DNA from 2 places in the Cytobacillus sp. IB215665 genome. Region 2 is predicted to be linked to the other one. Evidence: riboswitches for the same ligand, from Rfam matches in the RefSeq annotation. Region 2 holds a riboswitch; the other holds the start of a gene.
The links. Region 2 has a riboswitch for thiamine pyrophosphate ahead of tenI (thiazole tautomerase TenI). Riboswitches for the same ligand answer to the same signal wherever they lie in the genome.
Positions count from the first base shown of each region.

Region 1: it holds a riboswitch for thiamine pyrophosphate, as region 2 does, so the genes downstream of both, thiC (phosphomethylpyrimidine synthase ThiC) here and tenI (thiazole tautomerase TenI) in region 2, are expected to answer to the same signal.

Region 1 covers NZ_JAXBME010000012.1:100,920-105,956, forward strand. Annotated here, with positions in the region: gene SLH52_RS14905 (hypothetical protein) at 170-379, shown strand; gene SLH52_RS14910 (DUF1798 family protein) at 486-854, shown strand; TPP riboswitch at 929-1,043, shown strand; gene thiC (phosphomethylpyrimidine synthase ThiC) at 1,221-2,987, shown strand; gene SLH52_RS14920 (hypothetical protein) at 3,094-3,261, opposite strand; gene SLH52_RS14925 (hypothetical protein) at 3,516-4,058, shown strand; gene SLH52_RS14930 (YppF family protein) at 4,226-4,423, opposite strand; gene SLH52_RS14935 (ATP-binding protein) at 4,875-5,037, shown strand, end outside.
Region 2 covers NZ_JAXBME010000003.1:410,789-415,825, reverse strand. Annotated here, with positions in the region: gene SLH52_RS06165 (flotillin family protein) at 1-14, shown strand, start outside; gene SLH52_RS06160 (FixH family protein) at 589-1,392, shown strand; gene SLH52_RS06155 (hypothetical protein) at 1,572-1,778, shown strand; gene SLH52_RS06150 (YbjQ family protein) at 1,759-2,073, shown strand; TPP riboswitch at 2,443-2,549, shown strand; gene tenI (thiazole tautomerase TenI) at 2,945-3,562, shown strand; gene thiO (glycine oxidase ThiO) at 3,559-4,668, shown strand; gene thiS (sulfur carrier protein ThiS) at 4,838-5,037, shown strand, end outside.

The DNA.
Region 1 (5,037 bases), on a different contig from region 2:
TGCAAATATAAAATTGTCGACTTTCTTTGTTGAATTACTTCTAGTTTTGTCAATCGTGGAGGTGTAGAGCTTAACATCACGAAACTATAACGTATAAGTCAAATGAAGATATGTTTAGCTCAATGATTGTAATGTAAGTTAAATATACTGACGAGGAGGAAGAAGATAAATGGAATTGACCAATAAAGAATTGCAGAATTCGGTGTTTGATGAATTGCTTGAGTATCTTGAATTAATAGATCAAAAGCTCGTTAATCATGTTGAAGAACACATAGGTGTATATGTTGAGCAACAACAAAGGAATATTAAAACTATATCCAATAACCTTCATAAAATAGAAAATATATATGACCATAACATCATCGACATTGCACTCTAATCCCACATAGAAGTTCAGCAAAAGATTCCCTCGCTATCCTTTCAATCAATCCATTAAATTGATATAATATTATTGGAACTTAAGTAGATTAATTGGAGAAAATAATATGGAAAATTACGAAAAATTAATAAAATTAACAAACATGTTAAAGACATTTAATAATAAATGCATAGGTATACTGGAGCAAAGAAAAGAGCTTACTCATGTTGAAGTTGATTTTTATCGTGAGGTATATCCGTTTGCTAATGAAGTTAATAAAATTCTTGATATGTGGAAAACCAATGCTTTCCAATGGATTAATGAACAAAACCCTAAGTATATTTATCCATTGCAAATTGAATCGACTATTGAAAATTTACAAACATTGTCTGTTCAAGTTTTTTATAATGAAGGTAAAGGGAAGCGTTTGTTAAACCTACATCAATCAGTTGATTATTTATTGAATGCGATGATAAGTGAACTTAAAGAAAAATAATAAATTGTATAATTTCTTTTTTCTCTATTCACAACAATATTAATTGTGTTATAGTATTAACGATAACAACATATGTTCACTACTAGGGGGGTCCAATAGCTTGGACTGAGAGAAGAACGCGTTAAAGTTCTTTGACTCTTAGAACCTGATCTGGCTCATACCAGCGTAGGGAAGTAGAATTCGACCAGCTTATTGTTACTTTAGCTATGTCATAAATTACTTTCAACAAAAGGGTTCTCAATTTTGAGAACCCTTTTTTAGTTGGTATGGGTTAGCAACTTCATAAGGTAGTTGGAATATGTACACTTTATTCAGACCGACTATCTGACAGTTGATTCATTCATATTATTGAGGAGGAATTTTCAAATGACAAAAGAAAGTATTGCACAAAATATGACATTTCCATGTAGCAAGAAGGTTTATGTACAAGGGCATCAAGCTGACGTAAAAGTTCCGATGAGAGAAATTGAGCTTCACCCTACTAGTGGCACTTTTGGCGAGGAAGAAAATGAGCCTGTGAGAGTATACGATACGAGCGGACCGTATACAGACGTTGCATATGATGTTGACATAAGAAGGGGTCTTCCAAAGCTACGAGATGACTGGATTATTAAACGAAATGATGTAGAACAGTATGAAGGCCGTGAAATAAAACCAGAGGATAATGGATATTTAGAATCAGATCCTCGTTCAAACCTTGAACAGTTTCCACATATTAATAAGCAGCCTCTACGAGCAAAAAGTGGTGGATGCGTTACACAATTGCACTATGCAAGAAAGGGTATAATAACCCCTGAAATGGAATTTATTGCTATACGTGAAAATATGAGCCCAGAGTTTGTGCGAGATGAAGTAGCTAGTGGACGTGCGATCATTCCAGCAAATATTAATCACCCAGAAAGTGAACCGATGATTATAGGGAAAAACTTCCATGTGAAAATTAATGCGAATATTGGCAATTCCGCCGTCTCGTCATCCATCGATGAGGAAGTAGAAAAAATGACATGGGCTATTCGTTGGGGTGCAGATACGATGATGGATTTGTCTACAGGGAAAAATATACATACAACGAGAGAATGGATTATTAGAAATGCACCAGTTCCAGTCGGAACAGTTCCTATTTATCAAGCGCTTGAAAAAGTAAACGGCATTGCAGAAGACTTAACGTGGGAAGTATATCGTGACACATTAATTGAGCAGGCTGAACAAGGTGTAGATTACTTTACGATTCATTCAGGGGTACTATTGAGATATATACCAATGACTGCAAAGCGTACGACAGGAATTGTTTCTAGAGGTGGTTCCATTTTAGCGCAGTGGTGCTTAGCACACCATGAAGAAAACTTTCTATATACTCATTTTGAAGATATTTGTGAAATCTTGAAAACATATGATATATCAGTTTCTTTAGGTGATGGTCTCCGTCCAGGTTCCATTGCTGATGCAAATGATGAAGCGCAGTTTGCAGAATTGGAAACATTGGGTGAATTAACGAAAATTGCTTGGAAGCATGATGTTCAAGTGATGATTGAAGGACCTGGTCATGTTCCGATGCATCTTATAAAAGAAAATGTGGATAAACAACAAGAAGTTTGTCATGATGCGCCATTTTACACACTAGGACCATTAACGACAGACATTGCGCCTGGCTATGACCATATTACTTCTGCAATAGGTGCTGCAATGATTGGCTGGTTTGGAACGGCGATGCTTTGCTACGTAACACCTAAAGAACACCTAGGCTTACCGAACAAAGAAGATGTTCGCGAAGGAGTTATTGCTTACAAAATTGCCGCGCATGCAGCAGATCTTGCGAAAGGACATCCAGGTGCTCAAAAACGAGATGATGCACTTTCTAAGGCACGCTTTGAATTTAGGTGGCACGATCAATTTAACCTTTCGTTAGACCCAGAGCGAGCACGTGAATATCACGATGAAACATTGCCTGCCGAAGGTGCTAAAACAGCCCATTTTTGCTCAATGTGTGGACCTAAGTTTTGTTCAATGAGAATATCTCAAGATATTCGAGATATGGCAAAAGACCAAGGTAAAAATGAGTCTGAAGTGATAGAAGAAGGAATGAAGCAAAAGGCAGAGGAATTTACGCAAACAGGGTCCAATATTTACGGCTAAATCTTCTATATAGTGAGAAGTAAGCGAATAGCGCTTACTTCTCACTTGTTTTTACTATGAACTTTCATTAAATACTCTTATTTCCACAGAATATTTCTAACAAAACTTACTCCTTTTCAACATGAATTGAAACTGGACGTTCTTTCCTCGTAGCTACTGTTTCGATTGCAAATTCTGCTTCTTCTTTATGTTTTGCTGCTACATTTTGTCCGAATTTATGTTTGGTGTTTTTATAACCTTTTCGTTTATGATTAAAATGTTTACCACGACCCATCCTTAATTCCTCCTATGTATAGTTTTCCATCTTTATTACTATTGGATAAAAAGGCGATAAATATAACTTTTATTCAAAATAAAATGGAATTTAATGATAAAATAAGATCAAACTTCATTAATATCCATAAAAAGAAAAAAATAAAATTATTTCCTATGGATCTTTTGAACTGATTTCTATAAGTGGGATATATTTTAATGATGTTAAGAAAGTACTTCTTAACTTGAACGTATTAACTAGAATGGAGTGATGAGGTGAAAAAAGAATGGTTAATTATTTTATCGGGGCCGATCATTATTTTAATAACTGTTGGAGTGATTTTAACTATCAATTTATACAAGGATTTTGAAGAAAGCGGGTTTTCAACATGGAGCCACACGTGGATTCCACTCGAATCATTAAGAGATAATGACGCAGTCCATTTGTCATATGGCATGAAATGGAATGGTGTAGGTAGTCCAATTATAAAAGAAATTACAATAATAAAAAGTGATGGCACAGTATTAAATGAGAGTGATAGATTATCAGCTATACCTTATATTTATGTAAGTGGATCTTATGGAAGCTTAGCTGAAAATGAGGAAAGAACAATAGATACCGTATATCAAGAAATTCAAGATTATCAACCTGATAAAGAAAGTTTTGTATTGACATATATACTAAGTATGGAGGAATTTGATCAATCTTACAAGACGACTGAAATTAAGCAGCTGAAAATAAAATATAAGCTTTTTGGTATAGAGCGTGTTCAGTTCATTGATTTTGATGGTTTTTTTAGGGAAATTGATTATTGGTAGATTAGGTATTCGATAAAAATAGAGGGGATAATAGTATCCCCTTCATATTATGTCTTATAGTATGATGTCATAGTTTTTTAGATGAATAGTAAGAGATTAGCCAGTTATGTTATCGACAATCAACTGAACGTGAAAGCCCATTTTGACTTGCAGCTCGAATATATCGTTTAGACGATTTCATCTACAACATACTCAGGCTTCTTCGCACCATCAGTCTCTAATTGACGTACAATATTTCTGTAATCTCTAATGGGAAGGTTTCCATGCAAGTAGATTTGTCTTGCGAAATCAAGCAATTCATTACTATCAATAGGTTCATATTTCCTTTGAGAAATAAAGTGGTTGCGCAATTCTTGAACATTCATGAGAACCCCTCCAATTAATATAATTTATTTATATGGTATCACGAAAAAGTACTCTTTTAAAAAATTTTAAATATTGAGAATTCCGACAATTACTTACATTTATTTTATTTTTTCTAATTGGTTTTTTTTACATAGATTGTTTGCTTTAAGTACAAAAATATGTGCATAAATATTTACAATATTAGCTGTCATTCCTTGTTGAATATGGTGTTAACTGCAAACCTTTTCTTACTGTTAATTTATTTCAAAAGCAATACAGTTTAAGAAAAGTGTTTCTGTCGTTTTTCATAGACATTATGCGTATACAACTAGTTTTCAATAAAAATCAACTCAAACTTTACTAATAGTGACTAAATGAAACACATTGAAAAAAACTTCTTGTGTCACGATATAGTGTAGTATAATTATTTATTCTGTTATTTATATAGAATTTTTTATTAGGAGAAATTAGATGAGTAAGCATGAACGTCAAATGATAATTATCGGGTTAATATTAGCAATACTTTTTCTATACTTTTTAAATCCGGTGACTAATTCTAACCCATCTGCTCCAACTGCTAATAAAGGAGTTATCGACCTTACCAATTGGAACTTTAAGAAGGATGGCTTGGTTA
Region 2 (5,037 bases):
GTGAACAACAATAATATTGATTTGACAGACAAATAAATAATTATAAAAAAAGGAAATTGACATATTATCAACGGTATGTCAATTTCTTTTTTGTCGTGTGTTTATGAATGAGTACATCATGAATCGTTTGTTACATATATACAGAAACTTAACTAGTTGTTCTCACTCTAAAGCAACAGAATTAATATGAACATTTAGAAAAAGTAAATAGATAAGCTGGCTTCTTTATAACAACTTTTGATATAAAGGTAATTTTGAAAGAAAACTATTACAAGTTAACGATCGACTATTTTGTCATCATCAATCTATACTTTGTGTTCAAAATCATGCGTTTGAAGATGTTGTATACTGTTGTCATCGTTTTGTAGAAAAAATACTACTAACTTTAGTTGGAAACTTGTTTATTTCTATGGACGAAACACGACCATCAAAGTTTAAACAAATTCTATTTGTGAAAAAAGAAATACATTTGCGTTAATTTCACAGATCTAACACAATTTTATTGTAAAATGACTGTTAGATATTTTTTACATAATAAAATTGGTAATAATGGACTTATCAATGATAGAAGGGGAGATAAATTAAATAATGAAGAAGTTACTTGTAATGGTTTTAATGTTAATCATTGGGTTAGTTGGTTGCTCTAAAACAGAAGAACCACCTGTACAATTGGAATTGATTGAGGTAGTAATTCAAACGAAGCCAGATATAATTAATCCACAGGATGAAGTTGAAATATCCGCAACAGTAACACAAGGAGAAGGTTTTGTTAATGATGCTGATAGTGTGACTTTTGAAATTAAAAAAATGGGTGAAGAGGAATCAGAGGAAGTAGAAGGAAAGCTCAAAGGAGACGGGGTTTATTTTATTAACAAAACCTTTGCAGAAGCAGGTGTTTATGCTGTTACAGCACACGTTACAGCAAGAGGATTACATACAATGCCCACAGAAGATATAACAGTCGGTTCTGCTGATGTTCAGCAAGAGAGTGAAAGCGTAATGAATAATGACTCAAATGAGAGTATGGATATGAAAGATGAAGATAGTCATGAGAACATGGAAAGTGAATCTAGCGAGCATGAAGAAGCAAATCATGGGGAAGGGCTCAAAATTCATTTTATGTCAATGGATAATGTGAAATTAAATACTGAAGTAGCATTAATCGCTCACCTCCAGGTAGATAATAGCTCATTATCTAAAGCTGAGGTTCAGTTTGAAGTTTGGCAGGACGGACAGGAAAAGCATGATTATATTGACGCTATTGAAGGCAATGCAGGAGAATATAAGGTGCTAAAAACCTTTGAAAAAATCGGTGAATATAATGTGACTGTCCATATGAAAAAAGATGAGCTCCATGACCATATAGAAGAAACAATTCAAGTAATAGAATAACACGTTGAGTAGGCTATAAACGAATGGTTTGTAGCCTTTTCTATTCCCAACTATTTCACCGCTTTAAAACATTGGGGGATTGACACTAAAAATTTATTTGAACTTTTTTATAGGTTTGTGCGTACTATGTTTGATTAGTATTTTATTTGGAGTTTATGGGCTATGAGGTGGTGAACAATTTGATTACAAAAACAAAGTATGTGTTAGTTTTCATTATTGTTTGTTTTCAACTTCTCGGATATGTCTACCTATTTATCAATGTGAAAATAGCTCTACTTCTTTTAGGTAGCGCGTTTGTAATTTTTTTGTTGTTATTCATTTTGTTATTTATTGACCGTTTAAAAGAGAAGAAGGAGGAAGATCAAGATGATCTTAGTAACTACTGATTTTGTCCCAGGGAAAGAGATTAAACAATTAATAGGATTTGTTAGAGGAAATACTGTGCAAACGAAGCACATTGGTAAAGATATCATGGCAGGGCTTAAGACACTTGTTGGAGGAGAAATTAAAGAATATACAGAAGTCATGGATGAGGCTCGGCAGCGAGCGATTAGCAGGATGGTAGAAGATGCGAAAAGTAAAGGGGCGAATGCCATTATATGTTTACGCTTAGAAACCTCTAATGTGATGACAGGTGCATCTGAAATCATAGCATTTGGAACAGCTGTAGTAGTTGAATAGTTTGTTTATTTCGTGAAATATGTTGCTTTTACTATATTAGCACAGTTTCATCAGGGTTTATGAATCTCCTTCGTTATAAAGAGAATTAGGTGCTATGATATTCCTTTTGTGAAAAAGCAGTTATTCAATTAACTGTTGCTTTTCTTAAAATGATCTAAACACAAATATAACTAAATTTCAGGGTATCTCTTTTTCTCGAAAGACTATAAAAAATTCTATACGTTTTAAAAAGCTGAGAGTCATGTTATTCACTTAACTGTCATATATATTAATTGAGAAATCTAGTACATGTGTTATACTATGAAAAGGAATAACTAAAGGCTCTCTTCGGAAACTTTGTAGTGAACTATGAGACAGCCTAACTAAATATATTAACACTAGGGGAGTCTGATTGAAGACTGAGATGGAATCTTGTTTCCAGACCCTTTGAACCTGATCTGGCTGACACCAGCGTAGGGAAGTGGACAACATGTGATAATGACTTTGTCTTCATGCTTAATTTATGAATTAGGTATGAGACATATTATTCATGAATTGGATTAATAACGTCAAATATTCATGCATTCGATACATGTAAACCCACTCTTACGCAAGAGTGGGTTTTTTAGTTGCTTATGTTTATGACTGTTGAAGGCTACATGTACATTTCAATATTGTTATTTTCTTATTTGACGATCGCGTCTTTTGAGATAGGGCACTAATTATAGTATATGGGTAATTCTCAATATCGATGAGCTGTTTGGATTGCTGAGTAAATTTACGTTAGTACATCTCTCATCTTTATATGTGCGACCGTTTATTAGGGAGTAATGTCTAGAGCTGAATAAACTAAGCTCAAATACTTGACTAAATTTATTTACAAGGAGGTCTTATGGCAAACAAAGAGCTACATATTGTTTCAACTGGGATACAATCAATCAACACGTTTGTTTCGATTATTAGTGAGATTCATCCTTTTGCAACTGCTATACACTTACGTGAAAAACAAATGTCAGCGAGAGACTTATATCAAATGATTAATCAACTAATACAACGAAGTGTACCACTTAATAAGATAGTCATAAATGACCGAATTGATGTTGCTTCAGTTGCTGAAGTTGGTGGTGTTCAGCTAGCATATCATAGCTTATCGGTAAGCGATGTGAAAAGGGTATTTCCAAAGCTTCGCATAGGGAAGTCTGTTCATTCATTAGAAGAGGCTGTTGAAGCAGAACTGCAAGGGGCTGATTATGTGATGTATGGTCATATTTATCCTACCTCCTCCAAAAAAGGAGTGATAGCTAAAGGGGTTGATAGTGTCAAAGAATTTAAAAAACAGCTATCGATACCTTTAATCGCCATTGGAGGAATTAAACCAATTCATATTCCTGAACTGATAGATAGAGGAGTAGATGGAGTGGCAGTATTGTCAGGTGTATTATTAGCCCAAACGCCTATAGAAGCAGTAAAAGAATATTCAAAAATGTTATCGAAAGAGATGATTACATGAAGAAAACGTATGATGCCATCGTTATTGGTGGGGGCATAAATGGTGGTTCAATCGCTTATCATCTAGCAAAGCGAGGGCACCATGTGCTGGTCATTGAGAAAGATCAATTAGGTAGTAAATCTTCTGGTGCTGCTGCAGGGATGTTAGCAGCTCAAGCGGAATTAACTGAGGATGGGCCATTGTTTCAATTAGCTAAAAAAAGCAGGAGCATGTTTCCTACAACGATCGAGGAATTAGAAAGCAAATCGAACGTCCATATTGGATATGTGAACAAAGGAATGCTCAAGATTGCAATAAGTGAAGAAGAGGAGCAGCAATTAAAACAAATTATTCAACTGCAAAAAAATATTGGAGAACAAACTGAATATTTAACATCTGAAGAAGTGAGAGCAAATGAACCTTCACTGTCTTCAATTGTCAGAGGAGCTATGAGTATACCTAAAGATGGTCAAGTGTCTGCTTATGATTTAACGATTGCATTTTTTAGGGCAGCAAGGGTGCTAGGAGCTATGATCAAAGAGGAAACGAATGTTTATTCATTAATCATAAAAAACGATAAAATCCAAGGTGTTGTTACAAACGAGGGTGAATTCCATTCCGAAAGGGTTATTGTAGCTAGCGGTGCTTGGACGGACATGGTTATCAAGCAAACTGGGTTGTCATTGCCTAGCTATCCGGTAAAAGGGGAATGTTTATCTGTCAAGACTGACAAACCTTTGTTAACACAAACAATCTTTTCTCACCATTGTTACCTAGTTCCAAAAAAGGGTGGAAGAATAATTATTGGAGCAACAATGTACCCAAATACTTTCAATACGACAGTATCTACGGGTTCCATTTGTAGTCTAATAGAAAAAGCTTCGATCATTTTACCAGAAATCATCAACACTCAATTTGAAAAAGCATGGTCAGGCATTCGTCCTCAAACTCATGATGGTATGCCTTTATTAGGGGAGCATCCACATGTGATGGGCTTAATTATAGCTACAGGGCATTATCGAAATGGGATTTTGTTAGCCCCTATAACTGGCAAAGTTACTGCTGATTTAGTTGAAGGAATCGACCATGATTATGAGTTAATGCAGCATTTTCGAATTGATCGTTAAATGCTTGGTTTTTTAAATGTAGGTTCTTTTTCCGTATGCTTTGTTGTTGAGATATACAGCTAGCTTACGTAAACAGATTGGATGTTGTACGCCAATCAACAACGGTTTTAGAAAATATGAAAATAACAATCTATGATTAGACAATGTTGTTAGAGAAAGGAGTGTGAGAATGAAGTTATTTATTAATGGTGATCGGGTTGATGTACCTGATACTTTAGAAAATATATCAGATGTACTCGCCCACTTCGAGCTTGAGGATAACATTGTTATTGTTGAAATAAACTCTACTATTTTACAAAAGCAGGATCATAAAGATACACAAGTAAATGATAATGACAGAATTGAGATTGTACATTTTGTAGGAGGCGG